3 regions of the Frateuria sp. sgz306004 genome follow, and region 3 is predicted to be linked to each of the others. Evidence: riboswitches for the same ligand, from Rfam matches in the RefSeq annotation. Region 3 holds a riboswitch; each other region holds the start of a gene.
What was found. A riboswitch is a leader RNA that binds a small molecule or an ion and turns the genes downstream of it on or off. The one in region 3 is predicted to bind cobalamin.
Positions count from the first base shown of each region.

Region 1: another riboswitch for cobalamin. It lies ahead of btuB (TonB-dependent vitamin B12 receptor); the one in region 3 lies ahead of btuB (TonB-dependent vitamin B12 receptor).
Region 2: another riboswitch for cobalamin. It lies ahead of AC3G2C_RS14370 (ribonucleoside-diphosphate reductase subunit alpha); the one in region 3 lies ahead of btuB (TonB-dependent vitamin B12 receptor).

Region 1 covers NZ_JBYLFE010000003.1:329,639-340,206, reverse strand. The annotation lists gene AC3G2C_RS07730 (cobyric acid synthase) at 1-856, opposite strand, end outside; gene cobD (threonine-phosphate decarboxylase CobD) at 853-1,851, opposite strand; gene cbiB (adenosylcobinamide-phosphate synthase CbiB) at 1,844-2,770, opposite strand; gene AC3G2C_RS07715 (cobyrinic acid a,c-diamide synthase CobB) at 2,767-4,065, opposite strand; gene cobO (cob(I)yrinic acid a,c-diamide adenosyltransferase) at 4,074-4,703, opposite strand; gene AC3G2C_RS07705 (hypothetical protein) at 4,700-5,287, opposite strand; gene btuB (TonB-dependent vitamin B12 receptor) at 5,350-7,197, opposite strand; cobalamin riboswitch at 7,310-7,549, opposite strand; gene clpB (ATP-dependent chaperone ClpB) at 7,647-10,229, opposite strand; gene otsB (trehalose-phosphatase) at 10,426-10,568, shown strand, end outside.
Region 2 covers NZ_JBYLFE010000006.1:132,887-143,454, reverse strand. The annotation lists gene AC3G2C_RS14370 (ribonucleoside-diphosphate reductase subunit alpha) at 1-2,364, opposite strand, end outside; cobalamin riboswitch at 2,513-2,725, opposite strand; gene AC3G2C_RS14365 (alpha/beta hydrolase) at 2,922-3,884, opposite strand; gene AC3G2C_RS14360 (lipase family protein) at 3,967-5,175, opposite strand; gene AC3G2C_RS14355 (M13 family metallopeptidase) at 5,328-7,400, opposite strand; gene AC3G2C_RS14350 (hypothetical protein) at 7,709-8,071, opposite strand; gene AC3G2C_RS14345 (glutathione S-transferase family protein) at 8,339-9,001, opposite strand; gene AC3G2C_RS14340 (hypothetical protein) at 9,137-9,433, shown strand; gene AC3G2C_RS14335 (flavin reductase family protein) at 9,437-10,069, opposite strand; gene AC3G2C_RS14330 (ArsR/SmtB family transcription factor) at 10,160-10,568, shown strand, end outside.
Region 3 covers NZ_JBYLFE010000007.1:143,232-153,799, reverse strand. The annotation lists gene AC3G2C_RS15890 (alpha/beta fold hydrolase) at 1-677, opposite strand, end outside; gene AC3G2C_RS15885 (hypothetical protein) at 994-2,127, shown strand; gene AC3G2C_RS15880 (hypothetical protein) at 2,290-2,535, opposite strand; cobalamin riboswitch at 2,693-2,923, shown strand; gene btuB (TonB-dependent vitamin B12 receptor) at 3,045-4,943, shown strand; gene AC3G2C_RS15870 (efflux RND transporter permease subunit) at 5,167-8,322, shown strand; gene AC3G2C_RS15865 (alpha/beta fold hydrolase) at 8,709-9,452, shown strand; gene AC3G2C_RS15860 (efflux RND transporter permease subunit) at 9,693-10,568, shown strand, end outside.

The DNA.
Region 1 (10,568 bases), on a different contig from region 3:
CCTCGCCGGGGCCCACAAAGCGGAAATCCACCTCGGGGTGTGCGCGAAGCGCATCGAAATCGTTGTGATTGCTGATGCGAGGCAGCGCCGGTGCGACCGCGCGCAAACGGGCACTTTCCTTTCGTGGCGCCTCGCGCGGCAGGGCATCTTCGGCTTCGAGTTGCAGGCCATGCAGATAGGGCAACACACCGAGCACCGGCTTGCCGGTCTCACGCTCCAGCCAATCCAGCCCCGGCCGCAAAAGAGCCAGATCGCCCCGGAATCGATTGACGACGAAGCCAACCACGCGCGCACGCTCGCTTTCCGACAACAGCGCCAAAGTGCCAACCAGGTGCGCAAACACGCCGCCACGGTCGATGTCGGCCACCAGCAACACGGGGCAATCCACGGCCTCGGCGTAGCCCATGTTGGCGATATCGCGATCGCGCAGGTTGATCTCGGCCGGGCTGCCGGCCCCTTCGACCACCACAGTTTGGTAAGCACTAACCAGTCGATCGTGCGATGCCAGCACTGCTTCCATCGCGATGCGTTTGTAATCGTGGTAGTCGCATGCGTTCATGCTGGCAACGGCGTGCCCGTGCACGATCACCTGCGCCCCCACATCGGTCTGGGGCTTGAGCAGAATCGGGTTGAAATCGGTGTGCGGTGGCACGCCAGCGGCCTGCGCCTGCACCGCTTGTGCCCGACCGATCTCGCCGCCATCCACAGTCACGGCGGCATTGAGCGCCATGTTCTGCGGTTTGAACGGCGCAACTGAGCAACCTTGCCGATGCAGCCATCGGCACAACGCAGCTACCAAGGTGCTCTTGCCTGCATCGGAGGTGCAACCTTGCACCATCAGCACGCGCGCACTCACGAAACACGCTCCGTGCCATGCAGCGACATCAGTGCCGCTTCCAATCGCTGCCAGGCGCTTTCATCACCAGGTATGCCGAACCGCAAGCTGCGTGGCGTATCGAACAAACGCGTCAGGATGCCCTGCTTGGCCAGGGCCCGGTGCCATGCGGGCGCTCGATCGTCGCAGCACCACTGGAAGAAGGCGCAGCCCGCGGCAGGCGCCAAACCGTGTCCGCTCAACAAGCTGGCGAGGCGCGCACTGTGTGCATGCAGCCATTCGCGCGCCTGAGCCTGCCATGTCACATCGACGAGCGCGCGCTGCACCGCGTAACGTGCGGGCCCACTCAACGTCCACGGTCCCAAGGCCTCGCGCAACGCGCCGAGCAGACCGACGCTGGCGCATGCAAAGCCCACGCGCGCACCTGCCAGGCCGAAGAACTTGCCCACCGAACGCAGCACGATCAAGCCCTCACGCCCCGACAGTGGGCACAAACTTTCGCCAGGCGTGGCGTCCATGAAAGCCTCATCCACCACCAACCAGCCGCCCCGAGCGGCCAGCGCGGCATGGCAAGCCAACAGCTCTTGCCGCGTGAAACGTTCGCCCCCGGGGTTGTTGGGATGGATCAGTACGATCACATCGAAATTCCCCACGCGCGTCAGCAATTCCATGGCCGGCAGGGTTTCCACCCAATGCCCCGCGTCACGCCACGCCCGAGCGTGCTCTGCATAACCTGGCGCGATCACGCCCACCCGCGCGCGTTCACGCAAAAGAGGTAATTGCTGCAAGGCGGCTTGTGACCCGGCGATGGGCAGCACATGCGGCGCACCGTAGTAATCCAGCGCGGCCGGGATCAACGCATCGTCGTCCTCGGGCAGGCGGTGCCAAGCGCTCGCCGGTATGGCCGGCACAGGCCAGGCGTGAGGGCTGATGCCCGTGGAAAGGTCGATCCAGTGTTCCAGCGCCAGACCGTACTCGCGCGCGGCACGCCGCAGACGTCCACCATGCTCAAGCATGTGCTCCTCCCCTCAACAATGCGCATGCAGCCAACACCAGCAGCCACAGCGTCACCGACCGACGAACCAGCGCCAGTGCGCGTTCAATGCTTCGCGCATCCGCAGGCGCACCCTCACCCAGCGCGGGCCGCGACTCCCAGCGTCCCTCATAAGGGGCTGGCCCACCCAGCCTGATATGCAGCGCTCCCGCGCCGGCCGCCATCACGGGCCCCGCGCTGGGGCTATCCCACGCAGCGGCCTGGGTGCGCCAGCAACGCCAAGCGCCACTCGCATCGCCCAGCAGCAGATAGCTCATGGCGGTGAGTCGCGCCGGCACGTAGTTCAATACATCGTCGATGCGCGCCGCAGCCCAGCCAAAATGCGCGTAGCGTTCGGTGCGATAACCCCACATGGCATCCAGTGTGTTGGCGAGCCGATAGAGCACAGCACCCGGCGCGCCGAACAGCACGAACCAGAACAGCGCACCGAACACCGCGTCATTGCCGTTCTCAAGGACCGACTCGGTAGCGCCGGCAGCTACCTGGCTTTCATCCAGCAGCCCGGCATCGCGGCTGACCATGCGCGCCACGGCCGCACGCGCGGCCGCAAGATCGCCCTGCCGCAAGGCGCGCGCCACCGGCATGGCGTGCTCGGACAGGCTGCGGTGCCCTAGGGCGAGATAGAGCGCGCCCACCTCCCATGCGGTGGCCCACCACGGTGACATGGCGCGCAGCCATGCGGACAGCCATGCCGCAAGCGCCACCCACGGCAGCACCGCCACACCCCATGCCAGCGCTCCCGCCAGACGACGCGACGCATACGCTCGTGTCTCCACCACGCGCGCCCAGCGACCAAAGGCGACGAGCGGATGCGCGATGCGTGGCTCGCCCCAGCAGGCGTCGAGCAACACGGCGGCGAAGGCGGCCAATGCAACACTCATGGCAGGAACAGGCGCAACGCGGCCTCGGGAGCGGAAGGAAAATAGAAGTGCACGAAGCTGGCGGTGAAACGTCCACGTCGATACACCGCTTCACGACTTGGACCGCCGTCCGGATTGGCGGCCTGCGCCAGCGGCGCTTCGTGCACCTCCGCTGCGGCGTAGTGAAACGTGTGTCCGCGCAAACTGCCCTCGGGCAATTGCACCGATTGCATGCCCAGCCCACCCAAGCGCGATTGCATGCGAGCCGAGCCACGCAGCAAGCCGGCCATCGGCACGGGCTCGCCATCCACGGGCGCAAGCGTTTCCAGTGCGTAGAGCAATCCACCGCATTCGGCCAGCATGGGCTTGCCGGCGGCGACATGCGTGTGCAGCGCTTGCCGCAGGTCCTGCCTGGCGGCCAGCGTGCTCAGGTGCAGTTCGGGGTAGCCGCCCGGCAGCCACACCGCGTCGCACGCAGGCAGCGGGTCACCGGCCAGCGGTGAGAAGAAGCACAACTCCGCACCCGCGGCTCGCAACAGATCGAGATTGGCCGCATAGAGAAAACAGAACGCCGCATCACGTGCCACGGCGATGCGCTGTCCACGCAACCACGACGGCACCGGCACGGGCGCCACGGCATCGAACGATACGGGTGTCGGCATCGCCGTCGAGGCATGCATGGACCACGCATCGGCCAACGCATCCAGGCGCGCATCGATGTCCTCCAGCTCCGTCGCGGCTACGAGCCCCAGATGTCGCTCCGGCAAAGCCAGCGAGGCATCGCGCGGCAACGCGCCCAGCCACTGCAAGGGCGAAGGCACGCTCTCGGCCAGCAATTGAGCGTGATAGGCACTGCCCACACGATTGGCCGCCACGCCATACACATGAAGGCCCTCGCGATAGCGCGCCAGCCCCAACGCCACGGCGCCAAACGTCTGCGCCATGGCCGAACCGTCGATCACCGCGAGCACCGGCAAGCCCAGGCGCTGCGCGAGGTCCGCGCTCGACAGGCCACCATCGAACAGGCCCATCACGCCTTCCACCAGCAACAGATCGGCCTCGCCCGCGGCAGCGTGCAGGCGTGCCCGCACGTCGTCCTCGCCGTTCATCCACAGGTCCAGCTGATAGACAGGCGCACCGCTGGCGCGCTCCAGCACCATGGGGTCAAGAAAGTCCGGACCGGTCTTGAACACACGGACACGCCGACCCTGGCGCGTATGCCAACGGGCCAGCGCGGCCGTGACGGATGTCTTGCCCTGCCCCGACGCAGGCGCCGAGATCAGCAGCGCGGAACAAGCGCGCGTATGTGCACTCATGCAGCCACCTACAGTTCAATGCCCTTCTGTGCGCGGATACCGGCCTGAAAGGCGTGCTTGACCAGGCGCATCTCCGTCACGGTATCGGCAACGGCCAGCAACTCGTCAGGCGCCCCGCGACCCGTGACCACCACATGTTGCTCCGGCGGCCGCGCGGTCAGCGCCTGGCATACCTGCGCCACATCCAGATAGCCCTTCACCAGGGCGATGTTGAGTTCATCCAGCAAGACGAAATCGTAGGACGGATCGGCCAGCATGGCGCAGGCCACCTGCCAGGCGGCTGTCGCTGCGGCGATGTCGCGGGCCTTGTCCTGGGTTTCCCAGGTGTAACCCTCGCCCATCACGTGATAGTCCAGTTCCTCGGGAAAGTGTCGAAAGAAGGCCTCCTCGCCCGTGGAAAAGCTGCCCTTGATGAACTGCACCACGCCGCAGTGAAAACCATGCCCGAGTGAGCGGGCCAGCATGCCAAAGCCCGAGGAACTCTTGCCCTTGCCGTTGCCGGTGTTCACCACCAGTACGCCACGCTCGATGGTGGCGCGGGCGATCTTGCGGTCCACCAAGGCCTTCTTGCGCTGCATGCGCTCGCGATGGCGCTGCTCGGCGGCGCCTTCCGCCGCGCCCTGCTCGGTATCACTCATGCCTTTGCTCCTTCCCCCGTGGATGACGTCCCTTGCGACACGAGCCGGGCAACAGCAGCATGCGCCACCAGCGCCACGGCGACGTAACCCAGCGTGGTACGAACGAACAGCGGGCCCCATTGCCACAGTCGAGCCAGATACTGACTCATGTTGGGCTCGGCGTAGCGGCCGCCCAGCCAATAGAACGCGCCGTTGGATACGACGAACGACGCGCTGGCGGCCACCAGCGCCACCGCAAAGGCACCGAGCAAGGTGAGCGGCCGCGCGTTGAGACGCGGTGCGTAACCTCGACCGGCATACCACAGGGCCGCATAAGCCAGCGGCAGAAAGGCGTAGGCCGGTGTTACGCAGAAATCGCTGACCCCGGCGTATCGAATCGATGCCCAGTCCAATGCCACGGCGAGCAGCACCATCGCGACGAAAACAACATGCCTGCGCACGTACAAGCCACCGAGAAAGAACACGGCCATCGATGCATCGGGAAGGTGCAGCGCATCGCCAACATGCTTGAAGCGCGTCACCGCCATCGCCAGCGCCAACGCGAGCGTCCATGCGACAAGACGGGAACCTTGGGGCATCTTCATATCGTTACTCCACGAGGAAAATCGGGCGGGACCGGCCAACCGGCCCCGCCGTCGCATGCGCGTTACTGCGCCGGCTGATAGCGCAGGGTCAACATGACATTGCGACCCGGCTGGTTGTAGTACCAGGCAGTCTCATAGTTCTTGGCAAAGGCGTTATTGAGCGCCAACTGCACCTTGAACTCGCGGGTGAGCGCATAGGCCACGCGCAGATCCGTCGTGGCGTAGCCACCCAGTTCATGCCGGTTGGCCAGGTCGTCATAGCGGCGCCCCGCTGCGTACCAGGTGCCGCCGATGCTGAAATCACCAAAGCTCCGGTCCGCGTCCACGCGTCCGGACTGGCGCGCCCGGCGCGGCAGCAGGTTGCCGTGGTAGCCGACCGATTCGTCGCGCGGGTCCAGCCAGGTGGCGGTACCCGTGAGGTGCCACCCGGCCCACTGGCCACTGACGACGGCTTCGGCACCGCGAATGCGCGCCTCCTCCACATTTCCTGGCAAACCGGTGGATGCGTCATAGGTAATGAGGTTGCTGACGTTGTTGCGGAAGGCATTGAGCGACCAATAACCCCAGCCGTAGCTGCCACGCAGACCCACTTCGAGATTGCGCGAGGTTTCCGGCCCCAACCTGGGATTGCCATAGCCGGGGTAATACAGCTCGTTGAAGGTCGGCGCCTTGAAGGCGCTGCCGTAGCTGGCGGTCAGGCGCAGGCCTTGGGTGAAGTCCCAGCCCCACAGCAAACTGCCGGTGTTCTTGCCGCCGAACTGACTGTTGTCGTCACGGCGCACGCTGGCCTGCAGCGACTGTCGGCCAAAGCTCTGTTGCCACTGCGCGAACAGGCCGCGATTGATGCGGCTGTCCAGGGCGTACGCGGTGGAGCTGTCCACCGCATCGCGCTGCCAATCGAAACCGTCGGTGAGCACGCCGCCCCACAGCGCAGCATCCGCCTGCAACGAGCCGAGGTCACGATGCGTATCGAAGCGATCCTTGTAGATGCCGTGCAGGTAGTCCTTGCTGAAGTCGCCGCTGGTGCCCAGGCTCAAGGTCAGCGTGAGGGCCTGGCTGGGGCGGTAATGCACGCGGCCACCCACCACCTGCGTGGCGTTCTCGGCATAATCGGAGTAGCTGCCGTCGTACCCGTTGTGACCTTCGCTGCGGAAGGCGCGTGCGTCGGCATCCCACTGATCGTCGAAGCGGTAGCCGCTCTGCAGGGTTAGGGCATTGTTGCGGTAGCCGTCCTTGTCCGGCTGGTCGGCAAAGCAGCCCGCCCTCGCCTCCAGCGCCCCCATGCGGCACGCGTTGATGCCGTGCGTCTGGTCATGCGATGCCTCCAGCGCATACCAGCCGTTGCCGACCTTGCCGGCCAGGCCGGCCGAACCGGTGAGGTGGCTGTAGCTGCCAACGCCCAGCATGAAGCTCGGCACAAAGGTGCCTTCGGGGCGTCGCGTAAAGATCTGAATCACGCCACCGATCGCCTCCGAGCCGTAGAGGCTGGAAAACGGGCCGCGCACGATCTCGATGCGCTCGATCTGCTCCACCGGGATGTCCTGCAGCGAAGCGCTGCCCAGGGTGGCCGAACCGATCTTGATGCCGTCCACCAATACCAGCACGTGATCGGCCTCGGTGCCGCGCAGGAATACGCTGGTGCTCTTGCCGGGGCCGCCGTTGTTGGCCAGTTGCAGGCCGGGCGTGCCGCGCAGCAGGTCGGCCAGTGATGCCGGCTGCAGTCGTTCGATATCGGCGCGCTCGATCACGGTAACCGCCGAAAGGGTCTGATCCTGCGTCTGTGCGGTGCGCGTGGCGGTGACCACCACGCCGTCCAGATCGGTGGCGCCATCGGCGAACGCGGGAGAGAACACGGACAACAACGCCGCCGCCAGCACGGCGCGGCGTACAAAGGGAACCTGGATGGCCAAAACATTGCTCCTGGACCGCGCCTGCCCGCGCGGGTGAGTCGGGGTAACAGGCAGGCGGAAGGAGACGTGGCGGCCGCACGAGGTACGGCATCCATGACATGGCCCACCGCCTGTCTGGTCGTACCTCGAGGCCGGTCTCCGGGCTCACGAACGCGGACATCATGTCCGTCGGAACGACGCCTTCCCATGCCTGCGTGGCACAGTGGCTTGCTTGCCGTTCCGGCGATCGCCAGGGATCGCCGTTCGCCTACCGTTGCGGGGGCAGCTCCGGACTAGGCGCTTACGCGCCGCACCGGATTCCCGTTTCAACCACCGGCATAGTGCGGTGGTCACCTCAGGCGGCGGGGATGGTAACAGAGCTTGTCGCCCCCGGGGGCGCGCCCCCAACGCAAGACGCCCGCCCTGCTTCCACAGGACGGGCGTCCAAACGCCGCACGATGTGGCCTGGCTTATTGCTTTCTGAAGCTCAGGTGGCCGTGCTCCGCATCCACCGCCACGGTGCTGCCGGCGGTAAAGCGACCTTCCAGGATCTCCTTGGCCAACGGATTCTCCAGCTGCTGCTGGATGGCCCGCTTGAGCGGGCGTGCGCCATACACCGGATCGAAGCCCACGTTGCCCAGCAGGTCCAACGCCTTGTCGCTGATCTCCATCTTGAGCTGACGCTCGGCCAGGCGCTTTTCCAGATAGGCCAGCTGGATCTTGGCAATGGCGCGAATCTGCTTTTTCTCCAGCGGGCGGAACACCACCAGCTCATCGAGTCGATTGATGAACTCCGGCCGGAAGTGCGCCTGCACCACACCCAGCACCGCGGCCTTCATCTGCATGTAGTCGGCCTCGCTGTCGCCGGCGTGCTCCTGGATCATCTGCGACCCCAGGTTGGAGGTCATCACGATGACGGTGTTGCGGAAATCCACCGTGCGGCCCTGGCCGTCGGTGAGTCGACCATCGTCGAGCACCTGCAGCAGGATGTTGAACACGTCCGGATGCGCCTTCTCCACCTCATCCAGCAGGATCACGCTGTACGGCCGGCGGCGCACGGCTTCGGTCAGGTAGCCGCCCTCTTCGTAACCCACATAGCCCGGGGGGGCGCCGATCAGGCGGCTCACGGAATGCTTCTCCATGAACTCGCTCATGTCGATGCGCACCATCGCATCCTGGGTATCGAACATGAACTCGGCCAGCGCCTTGCACAGCTCGGTCTTGCCCACGCCGGTGGGGCCAAGGAACAGGAACGAGCCGTACGGGCGATTGGGATCGGAAAGGCCTGCACGGGCGCGACGGATCGCGTCGGACACCGCGCGCACGGCCTCGTCCTGGCCCACCACGCGCTTGTGCAGCGCCTCTTCCATGTGCAGCAGCTTGTCGCGCTCGCCTTCCAGCATCTTGTTGACCGGGATACCGGTCCAGCGCGACACGACCTCGGCGATTTCCTCTTCGGTCACGCGATCCTGCACGAGCTTGAAGTCCTGCTTTTCGGCCGCCTGCGCCGCTTCGAGCTGCTTCTCCAGCTCGGGCAACTTGCCGTACTGGATCTCGCTCATCTTGGCGTAATCCTGACGCCGCTGAGCGGCCTCCAGCTCAAGACGCGCGGCTTCGATCTGCTCCTTCACCTTGGTCGCGCCCTGCAGCGCGGCCTTTTCGGACTTCCAGATCTCGTTGAGGTCGGAGAACTCCCGCTCCAGCTTCTCGATATCGGCATCCAGGTCGGCCAGGCGCTTCTTGGAGGCCTCATCCGTTTCCTTCTTCAGCATCTCGCGCTGAATCTTCAGCTGGATCAGGCGACGCTCCAGACGATCGAGCTCTTCCGGCTTGGAGTCGATCTCCATGCGGATGCGCGAGGCGGCCTCGTCCATCAGGTCGATGGCCTTGTCGGGCAGCTGGCGGTCGGGAATGTAGCGATTGGACAAGGTGGCCGCCGCCACGATGGCGGGGTCGGTGATTTCCACACCGTGATGCACCGCGTAGCGCTCCTTGAGGCCGCGCAGGATCGCGATGGTGTCTTCCACGCTGGGCTCGCCCACGTACACCTTCTGGAAGCGGCGCTCCAGCGCGGCATCTTTCTCGATGTACTTGCGGTATTCATCGAGCGTGGTCGCGCCGATGCAATGCAGCTCGCCGCGCGCCAGCGCCGGCTTGAGCATGTTGCCTGCGTCCATGGCGCCATCGGCCTTGCCGGCGCCGACCATGGTATGCAGTTCGTCGATGAACAGGATGATCTGGCCTTCGCTCTTGGCCAGATCGTTGAGCACGGCCTTCAGGCGCTCCTCGAATTCACCGCGGAACTTGGCGCCGGCAATCAGCGCGCCCATGTCCAGCGCCAGCACGCGCCGATCGCGCAGGCCTTCGGGCACCTCGCCCTTGACGATGCGCTGGGCCAGCCCTTCCACGATGGCGGTCTTACCCACGCCGGGCTCGCCGATCAGCACCGGGTTGTTCTTGGTGCGACGCTGCAGCACCTGGATGGTGCGGCGAATTTCCTCGTCGCGTCCGATCACCGGATCGAGCTTGCCCGACTCGGCGCGCGAGGTGAGATCCACGCAATATTTTTCCAGCGCCTGGCGCTGGTCTTCGGCGTTCTCGCTCTGCACCTTTTCGCCACCGCGCAGCTTCTCGATGGCGGCGTCGAGGTTCGCCTTGGTTGCGCCGGCGGCCTTGAGCGCCGAGCCCAGCTCGCCTTTGTCCTCCAGCGCGGCCAGCACGAACAGTTCGCTGGCGATGAACTGGTCGCCGCGCTGCTGCGCGAGCTTGTCGGTCAGGTTGAGCAGGCGCGTGAGCTCATTGCCCACGTGCACGTTGCCTTCCTGCCCGCTGACGCGCGGCAGGCGCTCGATGCTTTCGTTGATGCGCTGGCGCAGCGCGGGCACGTTCACTTGTGCCTGCGTGAGCAACGGCGCGGTCGATCCGCCTTGCTGATCGAGCAAGGCGGCCATCACATGCACGGGCTCGAGCATGTTGTTGTCGCGCCCGACGGCGATCGATTGCGCATCGGCCAGCGCTTGCTGGAAGCGCGACGTGAGTTTGTCCATCCGCATGGGTCGTTCCCCCTCGTCACATTGAATTGGCGGCCCCGCCGCCACTGCCCGTCGAGATGCGGACGCCAGCGCGCGATTCAAGCGCGTCATCCTGCCGCGGTTAGCCCTTTTTCAGCCGTGTACGTCGTCCATAGATCGCCTTCACATTTGCCTTGATAGGCTGCCAACCGTGTTATCGCCTGCCCCCGCTTCCGCCATGTCCGCTCACCCGCCCCTTCCGGCTCCGCCCCTGCCTGGCGTGGATGATCGTTGGGCGCTGTTCCTTGATGTGGACGGCACCCTGCTCGACTTTGCCGACCACCCCGACCAGGTCAGCGTGGATACGCGCCTGCGCGACCT
Region 2 (10,568 bases), on a different contig from region 3:
CTTGGTCGCCGGGCGCGAGCGCAGGTAGTAGGTGGTCTTGATGCCGGACTTCCATGCGTACATGTACATGGAGCTGAGCTGGCCGATGTTCGGGTTTTCCATGAACAGGTTCAGCGACTGGCTCTGGTCGATGTACGCGCCGCGTGCCGCGCCCAGGTCGATCAACGCCTTCTGCGGCAGCTCCCACACGGTGCGATAGATCGTGCGCAGGCGCTCGGGAATGGCGGCAATGCCCTGGATGGAGCCTTCGGCCAGCTTGATGGCGTCGCGGATTTCCGTGGTCCACAGGCCCAGCGTCTTCAGCTCTTCCACCAGGTAGCGGTTCACCACCAGGAAGTCGCCCGACAGCGTTTCGCGCTTGAACAGGTTGCTCACCTGCGGCTCGATGCACTCGTAGCAGCCGGCGATCGAGGCGATGGTGGCGGTGGGCGCAATGGCGATCAGCAGCGAGTTGCGCAGGCCCTTGGCCTTGATCGACTCGCGCAGCGCGTCCCAGCGTGCCTGGTCGTGCGGCGTGGCGCTGGGCCAGTAGTCGAACTGCAGCTCACCGTTGGCCGCGCGGCTTTCATCGAAGCCCGGGTGCGCGCCTTGCTCCATGGCCAGCTCGTTGGACTGCGACAACGCGTTGAAGTAGATCTCCTCGGCGATGCGCGTGGACAGCGCCAGTGCCTCGGCCGAATCGAACGGCAGGCGCAGCTTGAAGAACACGTCCTGCAGGCCCATCACGCCCAGGCCCACCGGACGCCACTTGCTGTTAGCGACCTTGGCGGTGTCGATGGGGTAGAAGTTCAGGTCGATCACGCGATCGAGCTGGCGCACCGCAGTACGCACGGTGGCGGCGAGCTTGTCGAAATCGAACTGGCCATCCACCACGTGGCGCGACAGGTTGACCGAGCCCAGGTTGCACACCGCCGTTTCCTCGGCATTGGTGACTTCCAGGATCTCGGTGCACAGGTTGGACAGGTGAATGACGTTCTGCGGCTTGGCCGTCTGGTTGCTGGTCGCGTTGCTGCGATCCTTGAAGGTCATCCAGCCGTTGCCGGTCTGGGCCAGCGTGCGCAGCATGCGGGCGTAGAGCTCGCGCGCCTTCACCTTCTTCACGGCCAGGCCATTGGCTTCCGCCTCACGGTAGGCGCGCTCGAAGGTCTCGCCCCAGCTGTCGACGAAGTGCGGCACGACCTTGGGATCGAACAGCGACCAGTCGCCGTCGCTTTCCACACGACGCATGAACTCGTCGGGGATCCAGTTGGCGAGGTTGAGGTTGTGCGTGCGGCGTGCGTCGTCACCGGTGTTGTCGCGCAGTTCGAGGAATTCCTCGATATCCGCGTGCCACGGTTCCAGGTACACGCAGGCGGCGCCCTTGCGCTTGCCGCCCTGGTTCACGGCGGCCACCGAGGCGTCCAGCGTCTTCAGCCACGGCACCAGGCCGTTGGAATGGCCGTTGGTGCCCTTGATCAGCGAGCCGCGCGAACGCACGCGCGAATAGGCCAGGCCAATGCCGCCGGCGAACTTGCTGAGCTTGGCGACATCGCCGTACTTTTCGTAGATCGACTCCAGCGAGTCGGCTGGCGAATCGAGCAGGAAGCAGGAGCTGAGCTGCTCGTGCGCGGTGCCCGAGTTGAACAGGGTCGGCGAGCTGGCGATGTATTCCAGCGAGGAGAGCAGGCGATACAGTTCCAGCGTTTCGCCGATCTCGCCGCCGCCCAGGGCGCAGGCGATGCGCATGAAGAAATGCTGCGGGGTTTCCACCACCTTGCGCAGCTGCGGATGGCGCAGCAGGTAGCGGTCATACACGGTGCGCAGGCCGAAGTACTCGAAGCGGCGCGTGGCGAGCGGATCAATGGCGTCGTTGAGCTTGCGCGAATTGGTGGCCACGAAGTCGCGCAGGCGATCGTTGACGATGCCCAGCTCCGCGCCGCGCGCGATGGATTGCGAGAAGCTCTGGATTTCCTGGCCGCTCACTTCCTTGTCGATAAAGGCGCTGAGCAGGCGCGCGGCGAGCTGGCCGTACTCGGGCTCCTCCGCGGTGAGGGCGGCGGCGGTGCGGATGGACAGCTCGTCCAGTTCCTGCGTGGTGGCGCCGTCGTACAGGCCGCCAATGGTCTTGAGCGCCACGCGCAGCGGGTCCACCCCGTGCAGGCCTTCGCTGCTGCGGGTGACGGCGCGCACGATCTTGTTCACGTCCACCACTTCCTGGCGGCCGCTGCGCTTGGTCACGCGCATCTGCCCGGGGTTGTGCGGCGGGGTCAGCGCGAAGGGTGCGTCGGCGCGCGGCGTGTCGGCCACGGCGCTGGCGGCGGAGAAAGCGGTATCTTCCACGCGATCGTCGTGGCGTTCGCGCGAGGTGGTATCGATAGGTTGCATGGCGACTTCGCTCCAAGCGTGGTCATCAACCACCTGCTCCCGCGCGCAGGGCTGAAGGCTGGGCTTTCGCGGACGGTCGAGCGGCGGGGCTCAACCCCGCGCTTCGACGCGCCTCCCCGCGGAAGCCGTCACCCAGTCACTGGCGCGCTTCGGCGCCAGCGTGTCGGCAGGTCTTCGGACTTGCGGACGTGGGTCTTGCGACCCGCCTACTCGCTCCCGCTTCCCAGCCGCTGAGGGCCAGTGCGTTGTTGGCTTTCGTTTCCGCTTACCGCTGCGGGGCAGCTCCGGATTCGCACCGGATTCCCTTTTAAGCCAGTCCGACGTGACGTCTGAGAGTGGCACCGACGGGGCACAACATATCGGGCGGATCAGGGTGGGTCAACCCAACAGATTGTGGATGGCGCGTGGATAAGCCGGAAAATGCCAGCCGTGGAACGGGCTTAGCCTGCTGCAGAAAATTTTCTGGCCCGGTCGGCCCGGGAGGAGGTCCGCGGCGGTGCCGTAATGACCGGCCCGGGGCGGCCGGTCTCGGTCGAGAGGAGCCTGTCGGAGGGTGCTTACTTGCCGTGGACGAAACCCGCGATGGCGGCCACGAGTCCCTCGGCCAGGGGCAGGCTGGGGTCGCCGTAGCTCGCCAGATTGGCCGCGTCCCCCGCGGCGGGGGTCTTGAGCACGTGATTCATGCCGTCGATCACCTTCAGCTGCACGCCCGGCCGCGCGGCAGCGAGGCGCCGTGCGTCGTCGGTGGTGACCTGCAGGTCGTCGCTGCCCTGGATCACCAGCGCCGGGCCGTGGGTCTTGCCCAGCGCCTGTACGGGATCCTGGGCGAACCAGCTGATCAGGAAGCCCTGCACGCTGGGCCGGAACAGGCGTTGCAGGGGCGCCGGATCGCTGGCGACATCCACGTGCTGGCCATGGCGCAGCGCCTCGACGATGCTCCTGGCACGCGGCAGCAGTGGCGCGTTGGCGGGATAGCGTTCGAGTTGCCCCAGCAGCACATCGGCGGAGGATCGCCCCGCGCCGTCGAGCAGGATCAGACCGCACACGCCTTGCGTGCGCTGCGCGGCCAGGGTGGCCACCAGTGCGCCTTCGCTGTGGCCCAGCAGCCAGACACAGGAGGCGCCACGTGTCTGGCGCAGCTGCCGCACCCAGGCGTCCACGTCGGCGGCGTAGTCGTCCATCGTCACCTGGTTGGCGTCCAGGCCTTCATGGGCGCTGCCGAACATCCCGCGCTTGTCGATGCGCACACTCGCCACACCCTGCCTGGCCAGATCCTCGGCGAGCAGGCGATAAGACGCGGCATGCAGCCCTGTCGGGCTATTGCCATCGCGATCGGTCGGCCCCGAGCCGGGGATGATCAGCACCAGTGGCGCATGCGCCGGCGCGGTGTCCGGCGTTTCCAGCGTACCGGCCAGGCTACCGGCCGGGCCGGTGGCGGTTACCGGCGATGACGATGCCATGGCCGACACGCAGGCCAGGCTCAGGGTGAGGCTTGCACACCAGCAACGAAGGCGACGCATGGCAATCCTGGGCCAGGGCATGGGCGCGTACGTATATCGCATGTCCGCGCCGGATGCGCCTGCCATGACGCATGGCGGGTGCTCATTGGCGAGAGCAATTGCCCTCGTCGGCGATGCCGGCGAAGCGCTGCTGTGTCCAGGTCAGCAGGTCTGCCGTCAATGGCGAGTCGGCAGCCACCAGCGAAAGGTGGTCGCGCCCTGCATAGCGGCGATAGCGCAATGGTTGGCCGGCGGCACAGCGACCGTGCACGAAGGCGTCCTGTAGATCGGGCCAGACCAGCGTGTCGGTCAGGCCCTGGGCAATCAGCAAGGGCGCCTCGATGTGCGCGCCCGGCACGTTCTGCGCGAGGCGCGCGCCGAGCGGACCGCTGGCGGGGTCTTCACGAAACAGGCTGCGCCGTAGCAGCGCCGCTTCACCGGCGGCGACGACTCCACCGGCGCCGGCCAGGCAGCGACGCGCCATGTCGCGCGTCAGCGAGGCCGTCCAGGGGCGCACGAGTTCCTCCATGCGCAACTCGGGATACTGCCTGACGTAGGCGCTGGTGATGTAGGCGGATAACAGGCGACCGATCAGGCTGTCCTGGTCGCGATGCAGCAGTGCCGGCAAATCACTGGCGGGCGCCAGCGCCGCGACGCCCATCACTCGCACTTCGGGCGCGTAGGCGGGGGCCACGATGCCGGTCCACAGCGCGGCGTGCCCGCCTTGGGAGTGTCCCCACACCACCGTATCGTTCGCCAGCGCCAGGCCACCCATGCGATGCGCCGCCCGCACCGCATCCAGCGCGGCGCGCGCCTCGTCCTCGCCGATCAGGTAGCGGTGCGCGTCAGGCGTGCCCAGGCCGGTGTAGTCGGTAGCCACGACGGCCCAGCCTTGCGCCAGCGCCTGCGGCAGCGCCGGCACGTTGGCAAACGGGTGGGCCAACAGTGACGGTGCGCAACCACTGGCCACGCCCGTGGTGCCGTGGGTCCAGGCAATCACCGGCAGAGCGTGGTCGCCACGTTGCGCAGGTGCCAGCACGATGGCGCTGGCCAGCGCCGGCGTGCCATCGCCGTGGGTGCTCGTGTAGAGGATGCGCCAGCCGTGCACACCCGCCGGCACGTCACGATCAAAGGCCTCCACGCGCAGCAGCACGCCGGGCTGTGTGGGCAGGTGGCGCGGCGGCGCATAGAACGCATCCGGCTGTGTGGGCAGGGTAAGCCAGCCGGTGAGCGCACCGGCCGTCAGCAGTGCCAGCAGCGCCCCGCCCAGCCAGCGACTCCAGTGAGATCGTCGCGTTGCATTCGGTGCCATGGCGTGCTCCCGTGCTGTGCGCGCCATGGTAAGCGGCGACAGTATCACCAAGAGTGTACGCCTTCACTGACGCGACGGCCGCGCGTCAGTGAAGGCTAGCCGGGTGCTCTAGGTAAGCGACCTGCGGGCTGAGGAGGTCAACCCAGTTCGGGCTACCAGATCCGCACACGCTCCATCGGATCGAGGTAGAGCTGCTCGCCCGGTTGCACGTTAAAGGCCCGATACCACGCATCGATATTGCGCACCGGGCCGTTGACGCGGAATGCGCGCGGCGAGTGCGGGTCGCTGGTGACCTGGCGGCGGATGGCGTCGTCGGTGAGCTTGCCGCGCCAGGCTTGTGCCCAGCCGAGGAACACGCGCTGGTCACCGCTGAGCCCATCGATCACCGGCGCGGGCTTGCCATGCAGCGAGGCGTGGTAGGCATCCAGGGCCAGCGTGAGGCCGCCCAGGTCGGCGATGTTTTCGCCCATGGTGAGGTCGCCGTTGATGTGCACCCCGGGTAGGGGCTGGAAAGCGTCGTACTGCGCACCCAGTTTCTTGGCACGCTCGTCGAAGGCCTTGGCGTCGGCACCGGTCCACCAGTCGCGCAGCTTGCCGTCGGCGTCGATCTTGCGGCCTTCGTCGTCGAAGCCGTGGGTGAGTTCATGGCCGATCACGCCGCCGATGGCGCCGTAGTTGATGGCGGGGTCGGCGCTGGGGTCGAAGATGGGCGGCTGCAGGATCGCGGCGGGGAACACGATGTCACGCAACGAGCCGTTGTAGGCATCGTTGGTCTGCGGCGTCATCGACCAGTCGCTGCGATCCACCGGGCCGTCGAGGCGATTCACGTAGAACGACCAATCCGCCTGCGCCGCCTGCAGCACGTTGCCGACCAGGTCGTCGCTGCGCAGCGTGACCTTGCTGTAGTCGCGCGGATGGTCGGGGTAACCCACCTTGATTACATAAGTGTCGAGCTTGCGCAGCGCCTCTTGCCTGGTCTGCGGCCCCATCCAGTCCAGCTGCTGGATGCGCACGCGATAGGCGGCCTTGAGGTTGGCAACCAATTCCTCGATCTTGGCCTTGGACGCGGCGGGGAAATATTGGGCGGTGTACAGCTCACCCACGCCCCAGCCCAGATTGCCGAAGCAGGCGAGGCGATCGCCAACGCCGCAATCACCACCCGACACCGCGGCGACGGCGCGCTTCCAGCGAGCGCTCTGCGCTTGCTGCCCGGTCAGCGTCTTGGCGTGCATGTCGAAGTACGCGTCCTGGAATGGCTTGGACAAGTAGTACGCGGCGTTGTCGGCGATGCGCGTGGCCTGCCAGGCCTGGATCGTGCTCACCGGCGTCTTGGCATACAGCGCGGCCAGTGACGGGAACGCGCCCTTCTCGGCAACGACCACTCGCTGGAGTCCACCCAGTTGCGCCTGCTGGAGAAAGTCGCGCCATGCGAAGCCGGGCGCGAACTTCTGCAGTTCTTCCACGCTCATGGGGTTGTACGTGGCCACCGGGTCGCGCTGTTGCACCTTGCTCCAGCTGGCCTGGGCGATGGCGGTTTCGAACGCCACCACGTCCTTGGCGGCCGCCGCGGCATTCGGCCAGCCGGCCAACGTGAGCAACTGCGTCACATAAGCCAGGTAAGCGGCCTTCTGCTTGGCGAACTCGGGCTTGAGGTAGTAGTCGCGATCGGGCAGGCCAAGGCCGGCCTGGGTCAGGTACACCGCGTAGCGCGTGTTGTCCTTGAGGTCCACGTCGAGCACGAAACTGAAGAGCGCGCCTTCGAAGTCCACATTGGTGCGTCCCATCAGGCCGGCCTGCGCATCGCGCGTAGTGGCGTGGCGCACGGAATCCAGTTGCGACGCGATGGGCTTGGCGTCCAGCGCATCGATGCGCGCTTCATCCATGTAGGACTGGTAGAACGCGCCCACCTTGCCTTCCAGCGTGTCGGCCGCGGCGTGGTTCTGCGCCGCCGCTTCCATTAACCCGTGCAGACGTTGCTCGGTGAGGTCGGTCATGGCTAGGCGCAGGCTTACGGCGGGCTTGTCGGCGGGAATCGGCGTCTGTGCCAGCCAGCGACCGTTGGCGTAGCGGAAGAAATCGTCGCCCGGCTTGATGCTCGGGTCGGCGCCTGCGCCGTCGTAACCCCAGCTTCCGTATTGGGGCTTGCCGGACGACGGCTCGGCAGCGTGGGCCGCGCTTACCAACAACGCACTCGCACAAGCCACCGCAAGCATCTTGCTGACCATGGGGTACTCCGCCTAGGTTGGGGTGGGCGGATACTCGCACGTCAGCGCGTGAGGGCCAGTGCAACAAGTTGGCTGGCGACGCGAAAGCCGCGCGGCGGTGCGAAAGAAAACGGCCCGGCGAAGGCCGGGCCGTAAGGTATGCGCTGATCTTGATCGTCATCCCCGCAAGAGCGGGGATCCAGCGCCTATCCATCGTTGAACATGCCGGCACGGGATGCCTGCTGTTGCCCTCTTTTGGGGGTTCGCCGTAACGACGAGCAAAACGTCGTTCATTCAGGGCTTTCGTTGGGGCGACGCGGGTTGGGCGATCAGCCGCCGGTGCGCTGCTTGTGGATGCGCTTGCTGTCGTGATTGAGCGACTTGTTGAGGTTCTTCTGTTCCTGCTTGGTCAGGTGACCGCCATGCTCGGCTTCGTCGCGGCTCTCGCGGGCGGCGATGTTGGAGTCCTGCTTCTCGTCGCGGGCGGCCTGCTTGGCATTGATCTGGCCATCGGCCACACCGTTCTGGATGCGGTTCTGCTGGTTCTGCAGGCGCTGGTTCACTTCCGACACGCGCGGGTGGCCGGGAACGTTGTCCGGCGAGGTGGACTGGGCCATGGCGCCGGCGCTCACGAGCGCGGCGGCCAGGGTGAAACCGATCAGGCTGAAACGCGACGTCATCTTGCTGTTCATGGCGTGGAATCCTCGGGTATGTGTGGTCAATGACAGGGGAGACGCGCCCTTGGAGTCGTTACTCCATGCCGTGAGCTGGTGTCCCCTGAGCCATCCCAAGATGGGCGGGCTTGTGGCGGAAAACGGGGCGCATCCGCCGCGGTTGACCGTTGCGTCGATGCTTGCCGGTTTCGTTCAGCGGGCAGTGGGAAAGCCTTGTCGATCAAGGCTTTCCGTGAAAGTTTCACGTCAGTCACGCCACCGGAATTTTTAACGCGACCGCCACACTCAGGCCATCGCCGGTTCGCGCGGCACCATGTGCAGGTAGGGTTCGGCCTCGGTAAGCACGCGCGCGTAAGAGGGGCGTTCCATCATGCGCAGCAGGTAGGCCGCGATGTACGGATACGTGTCCTCCAAAGGGCTGAGCAGGTTGCTAAAGAACAGCGGCGGCGCAGCCGCACAATCGGCCATGCTGAAGGTGTCACCCGCAGCCCACTGCTGGTTGGCCATATCGCTTTCGAACAGATCCAACGCGCGACGCAGACGCTCCCAGGCCTGCGCGACGCCGTAATGATCGCGCTGGTCGGCAGGGCGCAATCGGTCGGTGACGATCTTTTGCACCGGTTCGTGCACGTACAGATCAATGAAGCGATCACGCTGACGTACGTGGAGCGCGGCCGCAGCATCGCCGGGAATCAGCGGCACGGCGCCAGGGTAATGCTGCTGCAGGTATTCGACGATGATGCTCGATTCCGGCACCATCGCCTGTCGCGTGCCGTCGTGCAACGCGGGAAAGCGCCCGAGGGGCCACAATCGGTAAAAGGCCTCGCGTGCGTCGGTATTGCCGAGATCGACCTTATGCGGATGGAACGGCGTGCCGTTCTCGTAGAGGGCGATCAGCACCTTGTGGCAGAACGAGGACAGCGGATGCATGTAGAGCGTGAGTGACATGTCGTGGTCCTGAGCGGTGGTGTGTCGGGAAAAGTGCGGGCGCACTCAACCATGCGACGAAGCAACCATGGCGAAATCGACACGCCCGCTTGCGGTACCCTTGGGGCCCTCACCGCCAGTTCCGGAGGCCCGCCGATGCGAGCGCCAGCAGGTTCCGTGGTTGGGTTGTGTTCTGCGTCGGCCACCTTGTGCGCCATGGGCATGGCGTTTCTGGGCTATTGGGGCGTACATGAGCCCACGCCGTGGCGGGCGGTGGATGTGGCGGTGATCGTGTTGGCTTTCATCGGCTTCGCGTGCCTTGCCGCCGTGCCGTGGATCGTCACTACGCCAGTACCCGAGGAGAGCGCCGAGCGCATCCGGCCCGCACGACGTGTCTTTGCCTTGGGCGTGGCGGCCATCTGGATCGCGGCGATGCTCGCCATCGTCGGCTAACGGTCATACCTCCGCCTTGAACGTGCGACCCAGCGGCACACCAGCGCCTACGTAGTGGCGGAACAGGTAGAACAGTGGTCGGTAGCGCTGCGGGTGCACGTGGTCGGTGCCGGCGACGGTCACATCCTCATGCGCATGCACGTGCAGCACCTCCAACTCGACGATCGCGTAACCACCGGCGCCATCGCGCCAGGCATCGAGTGGGCGTTCCACGTGCAGTCTCATACGTGCCTCCAACTGCAAGGGGCACTCGGCAATGCGTGGTGGCCCCACCGTCTGCGAAGGCAGCGCATGCCAGCCGCCCAGCGCGAACTTGTCGGCTGCATGGCGGTAACCACCGGCCCGCTTCCAGGCCGGCACGGGCGCCGCGCCGGTGGTGGGCGCGATGCGTTCCACCGCCGCCTGCATGCATTCGCTGGCGAGATTGAGCACGCACTCGCCTTCGCGCCGCAGGTTCGCCAGCCCCTGGCCGCCGCCGGCAAGGCCGATCACCACGCGGTTGGCCAAAGCCCAGGCCGAGGACATCGGCGTGATGTTGGTGGAGCCATCCTCGTTGCGCGTGGTGATGAGCACCACGGGCGTGCCGAAATAGAGAATGGAAGGGTAAATGATGCGGCTGTCGGGTGCGTGATACATGTCCATGCCGCTAGTGTGGCGAGGGCCATGCCGCGCATGTTTCGTCGCCGGGCGAAGTATCGACTGCGGCGGCAGGGTTAGACTGCACGCATGAACGATGCCGTCGCCCCAAGTCGCTACCAGCTCGCCGAGATCGGCGCCTTGCTGGCCGAGCCGGCACGTGCCGCGATGTTGCTTGCCTTGATCGATGGCACGGCGCGACCGGCGGGTGAGTTGGCGCGTGCCGCCGGCGTGGGGGCCGCCACCGGCAGCGCGCATCTCAAGCGTCTGCTCGAAGGCGGATTACTCGCTGTGCATGAGCAGGGGCGGCATCGGTATTTCCGGCTGGCCAACGACGACGTTGCCGCGCTGCTGGAAGCCTTGGCCCTGCCACGCACGCGGGTAGCCTTGCCCGCGCCCAGCGGCAGCGATCGCTCGTTACGCCTGGCGCGTACCTGCTATCGCCACCTGGCCGGTCGCCTTGGCGTGGGCCTGTGCGATGCCTTGCTGGCGCGCGGTT
Region 3 (10,568 bases):
GGCGCCATCGCCTCCAGCTCGCGGATCGCCGTGGCGTTGCCTTCGGCCTTGGCCTGGCGGAGCGCAAAGTTGAAGCCATCCTCTTCGTTGCGGCGACCGTTCACCACCTGGCCCACGGAGATGTACGCGTAGATCCACTCGGGATGCTTCTGCGCCAGCTCGACACCCAGAACGGTTCCCCACGAGTGGCCAAGCACGAAGATCTTCTGCTTGCTGTAGCGATCGCGCAGGTACTTGACCAGTTCGCTGGCGTCATCGGTCATGCCGGCCACGGTCATGCCGGGCGCCATGGCCTCCTCGGTGTTGGCGCGATAGGTCTTGCCGGCGCCACGTTGATCCCACTGCACGACGGTGAAGTAGTCCTCCCACGGCGTCTGGAAGATGTAGCCCTCTGGCATCATCGGCGCGGCCGGACCACCGTGCAGCACCAGCAGTATCGGGTTGCGGCGATCCTTGCCGCGCACCGAGATCCACTGGTCGATACCGTTGATGTGCACCTTGATCTTCTCGTTCACACCCTGCGTGGTGTCGATCATGCGGTTGTTGTCGAGGATGCTGGTGACACGCTCGCGCGACATCATCTTGCTCGACGCGTCGGCGGCATAGGCGGCAGGCTGGGCGGCGATGCCGGCGGCGAAGGTCAGCGCGAACAGCAGGGTGGTGCGGAAGGTGTTCAAAGCCATCTCCTTGGAATCTCGATAAGCGAAGCCATGCCGACGGAGCCCCTGCACCGTCGATGTCATGACAGATATGGCAAGCAGCGTGCCAAAGCGGAAACCCCTGTTTTTCTGGCACTTTCGCCAAGACAAGCGCCAATGACCGCAGTCCGCGGACAATCTCGCGGACGTCCGGGATTGGCTGCCGCGGACACTATGGCGTGTCCGGACACCTCGTTCATCCACCTGACCGTCAGCTATCCGAAGGCAGGGCCCTTTCACTTGCACCGCATGTCAAACCACGCACACTGAGCGACCGTCGTCTCCGGATTCAGTCGTGCCTGTGTTCACCAGCCCTCGCCTCCGTTCGTTCTTGCGATCCACGCGCGCCGTGCGTGCCGCGTTTCTCGCCAGCGGCGCCATGCTGATCGGGTACGCGCACGCACTGGAGCCAGGCACGCGCGGCAGCGTGCCGGCCAACAGCGACCAGCTCGCCATCCAGGTGAACAACGACCGCATGACGCTGGCCGTGGCGAAGGTGCCGCAGGTGTATCTGTATGGCCGCATCGACGCCGATGCGCCGCATCGGCTTGAGGCGTTGATCAAAGCCGGCAAGATTCCACCCGGTTCCGATATCTACTTGAACGCCAACGGCGGCGACATGGCCAGCGGCCTGGCACTGGGTCGACTGTTTCGCGATGGCGCGCTCGCCACGCACTTGGGCGTGCCACGCCGCACGGCACGCATGCCGGCCGGGCCACGCGCCGCGCAATGTCTGGATGCCTGCGCTTATGCCTATCTCGGTGGCCTCTATCGCTGGGCGCCCACCGGTAACGATCGCCTGGGCGTGCAGGCCGGCGTCACCGATAGTGTGTCGGCCGACGACAAGGCGGCGTATCTGAAAGACATGGGTATTCGTGCCGGCGTGTTCGCCGCACCCGCCAATACGCCGACAGGCGACGTGCATTGGTTCGATGCCGACCCGATGCTCGCCAGTGGCCTGGCCAACAACGGCCGCTTGCCGACCACCGCGAGCTATCACCCGATGATCGGCGCTACCTCGCTATCGCTGAGCCAGATAGCGCGCGATGGCGAGCATCGCATCACGCTGCTCTGCCGCCCCGATGGCATGACACTCACGGCGTACTACAGCGTGGGCGCCGAGCGCTCGCGCAAGATCGCCGCACGCGTCGCGCATTCGTACTTCGAGATCGACCAGCAACCCACGCCGCAGGGCGAACGTGACGGCGTCGCCGCGGTGAATCAATCGCTGGTGTTCAGTCACCCCGTGCCCGTAGCGCAACTCAATCAGCTGCTGGCGGCGCACTCGATGGGCGCATGGCTGGCCGATCGCGGTGGTGCCGTACGCTACGGCTTTGCGCTGGACCTGGATGCGGTGCGCAGCAACCTGCGCGACTACAGCACGAGCTGCCGACAGATCGCCCAGCAAGCGCCCAACAAGGCGGGCTAAAAGCCAATTCCATGTCTCCCCGCCGCCCACGGCGCCCTGCCGTGGCGGTCGCGTGAGGCGAACCTCGTGAAACCGCATGCGCCCACCGGCACGCGGCTTCCCTCCATGGACGAGGCACGCGCACGCGCTGGCGCAAGCCACGGGGAGACATGAAACGGGGGGTTACTTGATGAAGCGCTCGCGAGGCAGCGAGTCGACATAGCGGCGCGCCGGCGTAAACAGCCGGCGCTGGGTGATGCAGAAGCCCAAGTACAGCGAGGTGAGCGCCGCGCCGCGCCACACGCCGGCCTCCGCTCCCGCACCGATCATCAGCTTGTAGATGGACGCAGCGAACAGCAGTGCGCAGGTCAGCAACAGCACGTGTCGCCATGGCAAGTCGATGAGCGGGCGAGAGTTGGCGTTCTTCATGGCGCCATTCTGGGTCGCCACCCCATAAAGAAGCGATATGCGCGAACCCGCGCCCCATATAGATCGCGTAAAGAGTTTGCCGCCTTTGAAAACGCAAATTCCTGCATATCAGGCGCCAGCGAGAGCACAGGGCATTTGCCGCGCCATCGCCGCCTCGTTAACATTTCGCCCGTTCGGGTGTCCCGCCGCGTATCTCGGCGGGATGAAACGGGAAGCCGGTGCGCTGCCATGCAGCTAGTCCGGCGCTGCCCCCGCAACGGTAAGCGCGCGAATCCAGCCGCGGTCACGATGCCACTGTGCGTATGCATGGGAAGGCGACCACGACTGCATGCCCTCACCCGGCATGCCGCACGCAAGCCCGGAGACCGGCCCGACATGTGACGAAAGACTCGCGGTGGGCGAGGTCGAGTGTCGTGTCATGGCCGTTCGCCGGGCTACGCCCTCTCCACCGTGTTGCCATCGAAACCCCACCCAGGGTTGCGCGGATGTGCGCGCCCGAAGGAACACGCATGAAGAAGACCCCGCTGGCAGCCGCGCTGCTGTGCTGCTCGCTCGCCGCCCACGCGGCCGATACCACCCAGGCGACCTCGCTGTCGTCGGTGATCGTTACCGCCACACGCACCGCCATCACCACGGACGAGGCATTGTCTTCGGTCACCGTGATCACCCGCGCCGATATCGAACGCCTGCAGCCAGCATCGGTGCGTGACTTGCTGGTGGGCCTGCCGGGCGTATCGTTCGCGCAATCGGGCGGCCTTGGCCAGCAAAGCTCGCTGTTCCTGCGCGGCACCAACTCCACCCACACGCTGGTACTGGTCGATGGCGTGCGCATCGGCACCGTGGGCGCGGGCCTGCCGGCGTACGAGCAGATCCCGGTGGACCAGATCGAGCGCATCGAGCTCGTGCGCGGCCCTCGTTCGAGCTTGTACGGCGCCGATGCGGTGGGTGGCGTGATCCAGATCTTTACCCGCCACGGCAACCCGAATGGCAGGCTGAGCCCGTCGCTGAGCCTCAGCACCGGCAACCGCAGCTACATGGACGGACACGCTGGCCTTTCCGGTGGCGATTCGCATAGCTGGTTCAACGTGGGCCTGGGTGGTCAGTACACCAGCGGCATCCCGGCCTGCCGCCTGGGCGCGGCCGAGCAGGGCGCGGGCTGCTTCGTGGACGACCCGAACAACGATCCGTTCCGCAACTGGAACGGCATGGCCAACGGCGGCTATCGCTGGGACAACGGCACTGAACTGTCAGCCACCTGGCTGCGCAGCAAGAACGTAGTCGCTTACGCCGGCAGCCCCTACGGCGGCAATCAGGCGGTGAATCAGCAGATCGTCTCCGGCGCCAAGCTCAGTTTCACGCCGCTCGATGCCTGGAAGGTCACGCTCAACGCCGGCCAGAGCCGCGACGACTCCACCAACTACTACCAGGGCACCTACACCGACCCATACGCCGGCACCACCACGTACTACCCGTACGGCAAGGTCGGCTACGCGTACTCCCGCCGCAACCAGGCCTCCTGGCAGAACGACGTGACGCTGGCGACCAACCAATTGCTGACCGTGGGTGTGGACTACCAGCAGGAACACATCAACAGCGCCACCGGCTACCTCGCCAGCGACCGCCAGGACACCGGCGTGTACGCGCAATACATGGGCACGTTCGGCCGCAACGAAGTGCAGGCCTCGGTGCGCCACGACCACAACGACCAGTTCGGTAACCACGACACCGGCAGCGTGGCTTGGGGCTACGCGTTCGACCACGGCCTGCGCCTGTCGGCCAGCTATGGCACCGCCTTCCACGCGCCGACCTTCAACGACGTGTACTACCCCTACGGCTCGGGCAATCCCAACCTCAAGCCGGAGCGCTCGGGCAGCGGCGAGCTCGGCCTGAGCCAGACGCAGGACACCTGGAACTGGGGCGTGAACGTGTACCAGACGCGCATCACCGACCTGATCCAGCTCGACCAGAACTACGTGCCGCAGAACATCAGCAAGGCGCGCATTCGTGGCGTGGAAGGCCAGTTCGGGGTGAACCTCGATGGCTGGCAAGTGCAGAGCTACCTCACCCTGATGCAGCCCAAGAACGTGCAGGGCAGCGCCAGCGGCAACCTGCTGCCGCGCCGCCCTGAGCAGACTGCGCGCGTGGACGTGGACCGCCGCTTTGACGCCTTCGGCATCGGCGCAAGCTTCTTCGCCTCCGGCAAAGCCTACGACGACCTGGCCAACACACACCGCCTGGGCGGCTACAGCACCACCGACCTGCGCGCCAGCTACGACTTTGCGCCGCAGTGGCGCGTGGAAGCGCGTCTCGCCAACGTGTTCGATCGCAACTACGCAACGGCCTACTACTTCAACCAGCCCGGCCGCAGCTGGTTCCTCACCGTACGCTACAGCCCGGCCGCACGCTGAGACCAGCTCGAAGTACCCACCGAACGGCGCGGCTACCGCGCCGTTCGCGTCTCGACGCCACGCAGACAGGCTTGCGCCAACAAGACGAAGCGCATGCCACCGACTAACGGCACATTCGCCCGTGCGCGGTTGCAGGCATAAAGGCGAACGAGGTGACCCGTCGCGGTAGCGCCTTCGTCCGTAAGGCGCGCGGGGACGCGTCATCGCCAAGGGTTGGGAACCCGTGAACCTGTTTGCGCCATTGATCCGCCGACCGATCGGCACCTCGCTGCTGGCGCTGGGGCTGGCCCTGGCCGGCCTGTGGGCCTATTTGCTGCTGGGCGTAGCCGCGCTGCCCTCGATCGAATTCCCCGGCATGGTGGTGTACGTGGAGGTGCCCGGCGCCAACGCGCAGACCATGGCCTCCACCGTGGCCGCGCCGCTGGAGCGTCACCTGGGCCGCATCGCCGGCATCAAGGAGATGCACTCGGAGAGCAACGACGGCTCCACCTCGGTGCGCATGCTGTTCAACTTCGGCAACAACACCGACAAGCTGGCGCGCGACGTGCAGGCCGCCATCAACGCCGCGATGGTGGACCTCCCCACCAACATGCCCGCGCCACCGCGTTACTACAAGTTCAACACCGCCAACATCCCAGTGCTGTTGCTGTCGCTCACCTCGCACTCGCTGCCACCGGACAAGCTGTATGACCTGGCCGACACGCTGATCAACCCGGCCATCGCCCAGATTCCCGGCGTGGCCCAGGTGCGCGTCATCGGCGGACGCCCGCGCGCCGTGCGCGTGGAGCTCAACACCCAGGCGCTGGCCGCCAAGAGCCTCACCGCCAACGATGTGGCCAATGCGCTGCGGGCCGCCAACGTGACCTCGCCGCAGGGTGCCCTGAGCGATGGCCGCACGCAGATGACGGTGACCGCCAACGACGCGCTGCATTCACCGGACGACTTTGCCAGCCTGCTCATCGCGAGCCGCAATGGCGCACCGGTGCGCCTGTCCGACGTCGCCAAGGTCACCAGCGGCCAGCAGGACGAATACCAGGCCGCGTGGTTCAACCAGGATCGTGCCGTTGCGCTGCGCATTAGCAAGCGCCCGGAAGCCAATGCCGTGGCGACCGCCGACGCGGTACGCGCCAAGCTGCCGCAGATGCGTGCCTGGCTGCCGGCCGATATCCAGATCACCCCGATCTTCGACCTCACCCAGACCACCAAGTCGGCTCTGCACGAAGTGCAGGTGGCGCTGATGCTCAGCGTGTTGATGGTGGCACTGGTGATGCTGGTGTTCCTGCGTCGCGTCGGCCCCACGTTGATCGCCATGATCAGCGTGCCGCTGTCGCTGGCCGGTGCCTTCGTGGTGATGTGGTCGCTGGGTTATACGCTCAACACGCTGTCGCTGGTGGCGCTGGTGCTGTGCATCGGCTTCGTGGTCGACGACGCCATCGTGGTGATCGAGAACATCGTGCGCCATATGGAGCAAGGCACGCCACCGCTGGAGGCGGCGATGGTGGGCGTGAAGGAGATCGGCTTTACGGTGGTGTCCATCACGCTGTCGCTGATCGCGGTATTCGCGCCGCTGCTGTTCGGCAACAACCAGTTCACGCTGTTGCTGCGCGAGTTCTCCGTCACGCTGACCTCGGCGGTGGTGATCTCGGCGGTGATCTCGCTGACCCTCACACCCGCACTGTGCGGGCGCTTTCTACGCGTGGAGCACGACAACACCCGCCAGCCGAACCGGCTCGAACAGGCATTGGAACGCTTCGACCGCAGCCTGCACGACAAGTACGAGCGCGCGCTGGACTGGGCGCTGCACCATCGCCGGCTGATGCGCTGGCAGCCCTTGATCCTACTCAGCCTCACCGTGGCGCTGTCGATGCTGGTGGTGAACTTGTTCGGCTTCAATTTCATGCCGCAGGAAGACATCGGCATGATCCAGGGCGACGTCAAAGCCGACTCCAACATCTCTCCCACGCTGATGGCCGCGCGCGCGCAGCGAGCCGCCGCCGTCATGCTGGCAGACCCTGCGGTGCGCGATGTCACCACCTTCCTTGGCAGCGACCGCGCCGGTGGCTCGGTTGGCAACCAGGCCACCATGTTCGTGGATCTCAAGCCTCGCGGGCACGGCCCGGGCGAGCGACCCGAGCCGATCAAGGACATCATCGCGCGCCTCAACAAGGCGTATGCCAAGCTGCCGGAGCTGCGCGTCTCGATCAATTCCATCGGCTTCTTCAACGACAACAACGACAGCGACCGCGGCAGCCAGAGCTTCGAACTGGTGAGCAGCAGCACGGTGGACCTGCAACCGCTGGCACTGGAAGTGGCGCGACGCATGCGCCAACACAAGGAGTTCCGCGACGTCAGCACCGACTACGACGATGTGGACAAGCAGCAACTGCTCACCGTGGACCGCGCCACCGCCGGGCGCCTCCAGGTGAGCATGGGCCAGGTGGATTCGGCGCTGTACAACGCCTTTGGCCAACGGCAGGTGTCGATCATCTACTCCGACATCAACCAATACTGGGTGGTGCTCACCTCATCCGATGCACGCTCGTTGAACCCGAGCACGCTGCTCAACACCTATGTGCGCAGCGAAGCGGGCACCATGGTGCCGCTGTCGGCCGTCGCCAAGATCAGCCCGCAGGTGACGCCATCGTTCGTGATCCACACCAACCAGTTGGAAGCATCCAAGATCTACTACAACGTCGAGCCAAACCTGACGCAGGACAAAGCCAACGCCCTGATCGCGCAGATCGTGGCCGACGCCCGACTGCCGGCCGGCGTGCAGCTGGGCTACTCCGGCAGCGCGCAGAACCTGGAGGAAACGCGCTCGAACGCCAACGTGCTGCTGATCGGCTCGATCTTGGCGATGTATATCGTGCTGGGCATTCTCTACGAAAGCCTGGGCCACCCACTGACCATTCTCTCGACCTTGCCGGCCGCCGGCGCAGGCGCCTTCCTGGCCATGCTCGCCACGGGCACGCCGATGTCGTTGATGGCGATCATCGCCATCCTCATGCTCATCGGCATCGTGAAGAAAAACGCCATCCTGATGGTGGACTTCGCCCTGGTGGCACAGCGCGAGCGCGGGCTCTCGCCACCTGACGCCATCCGCGAGGCTGCACTGGTACGTTTCCGCCCCATCACCATGACCACCCTGGTCGCCATGGGCGCGGCGCTGCCGCTGGCCATCGGCTTTGGCGTGGGCTCGGAAATGCGCCAGCCGCTAGGCGTGGCGATCGTGGGCGGCCTGCTGGTGTCGCAGCTGCTGACCTTGTTGAGCACGCCGGCGATTTACTTGTGGAACCACGACCGCAAGCTGCGCAAGGCTGCGCGTCGTGCTAAGCGCGAGGCCAAGCGCAGTCTGAAAGCGCAGACGACGGCGGGTTGAGCCGAGCGAGAGCGAACTCGATGGCAACGCCTGAGTCGCTCGCGTTTGCGGGTCGTGCTTTGGACTACAAGAAGACATTCCAAAACCGGACCGCTGCATAGTTACGCGAACTTCCGCGCACCGGTACAGTTCTGGGCCCCGCTACGTGGCACGCCGTTCGGGAAGGTCGTAGAACCGACCGCTCTTTTCATAGCCAGAGCAAAGGAATAGACACAGTGCGTAGATGGTCGCTTGGCGCATACGTGGATTCTTTGCTAACTAAGCGCTCGGCTCGGCGCTCACCGGGGCACGACCATAACCCAACGCTGCTCACGCGCCAGATAGAGACCACAGCGGGTCCCGTTCGCCTGTACGACTCTGGCCCAGTGGAAAAGCCATGCGTGGTTATGGTTCCCGATGGCCCCAACGTCATCGAGCATTACGCGTATCTCATAGAGCGCCTGACCCCCTCATTGCGAGTGGTTTGCTTCGAGATGCCAGGCTTCGGGTTTTCGCTGCCCAAAGGTTCCTATCGTCATTCGTTGGTCGAGGGCTCACGCGTCGTCCTCGACGTGCTCGATCAGCTCAGAATTGACCAAGCAACACTCGCCTTCAGTTGCGTCAACGGTTTCTACGCCATGGAAGCCGCGCGACTCGCACCCCATCGCATTCAAGGCCTGGTGCTGTCCCAAACGCCGTCGCTGACATCCATGCACCGCTGGGTCGAGCGGATCATTCCCAGGGCGCTGCGCGTGCCAGTTCTCGGCCAGGCCATCGGCTGGCGCTTTCGCAAGCGCATCATCGCCCGTTGGTACCGCAAGGCGCTTCCCATGGGCATGGCCCCCGACGCCCTGAAGAGCACCGCACTGCATGCCATGGATCATGGCGCCTGTTTCTGCCTGGCCGGTGTGGTGCAAGGCATGACCAAAGAGGTCATGCCCGGCCTCACCGACCTGGATATACCCTGCACCGTGACCTGGGGAGCCCAGGACCGCTCGCACGCCGTCACCGACCCTCAGTCCCTGCGCCAGCACATGCCGCGGGCACGGGTGGTGGTATTCGAGGAATGCGGTCACTTTCCGGATATCGAGGCCGCAGGCCGGTTCAGTTCGCTTCTGTTGGAGCAAGCCTTGGGCCACACGTCTCGCTAGGAGACCCAGCCAAGCTCCATCTCGGTAGCCCGAAGGGCCCTGGGTCCGGCAAGTGGGCCAGAATGTAGCCCCTGCCTTTCGGCACGGACCGACTTCAGGCACATTCGCGTTCCCCGCCTTTCCAGGCATAAAGTGCGGCATGACTGCGCCTTTCGCCGGACTTGCGAGTGAACGAGCGCCCCTGTTGCGGGTCTGCCTGGGAGGCGGGCGCGCGCAGCCCTTATCGGTACGGAAACCTCAGTGAACATCTTCGCCCCTCTCATACGCCGCCCTGTGGGCACGTCGCTGTTGGCGCTGGGCCTGTTGCTCGCGGGTGTCTTTGCCTACCGCCTGCTGGGCGTGGCGGCACTGCCTTCGCTGGAGTTCCCGGGCGTGTACATCGTGGCGCAGATGCCCGGTGCCAGCGCCCAGACCATGGCTTCCACGGTGCTGGCCCCACTGGAACGGCACATCGGCCGCATTCCCGGCATTGACGACATGTACGGCAATGCCGCCGAAGGCACGGCCTCGATCCAGGTGCGCTTTACCTTCGACCGCACGGCCGACAAGGCTGCGCGCGACGTGCAGGCGGCGATCAACGCGGCCCAGGCCGACCTGCCGGTGATGCCGAGCCCGCCGCAGTACTTCAAGTTCGATACCTCGCAGATTCCCATTTTGCTGGTGTCGCTGACCTCCACCGGGTTGCCGCAGGACAAGCTCTACGACCTTACCGATACCCTGCTTAAGCCGGCCGTGGCGCAGATTCCCGGCGTGGCCCAGGTGCAGGTGTTCGGCGGCACGCCGCACGCGGTGCGTGTGGAGCTGGACATCAACGCGCTGGCCGCCAAGGGCCTCACCGCCAACGACGTCAGCAATGCGCTGATCGCCGCCAACGTAACCTCGCCGCAGGGCATCCTCACCGATGGCCGGACCCAGATGACGGTGACGGCCAACGACGGCCTGCGCGAGGCGAAGGATTTCGCCAACATTCTGGTGGCCACCCGCAACGGCGCGCCGGTACGCCTGGCGGACGTCGCCAAGGTCGTCAGTGGCCAGCAGGATATCTACCAGGGTGCCTGGTTCAACGACCAGAACACGGTCGCCATGCAGATCAGCAAGCGCCCGGAGGCGAACGCG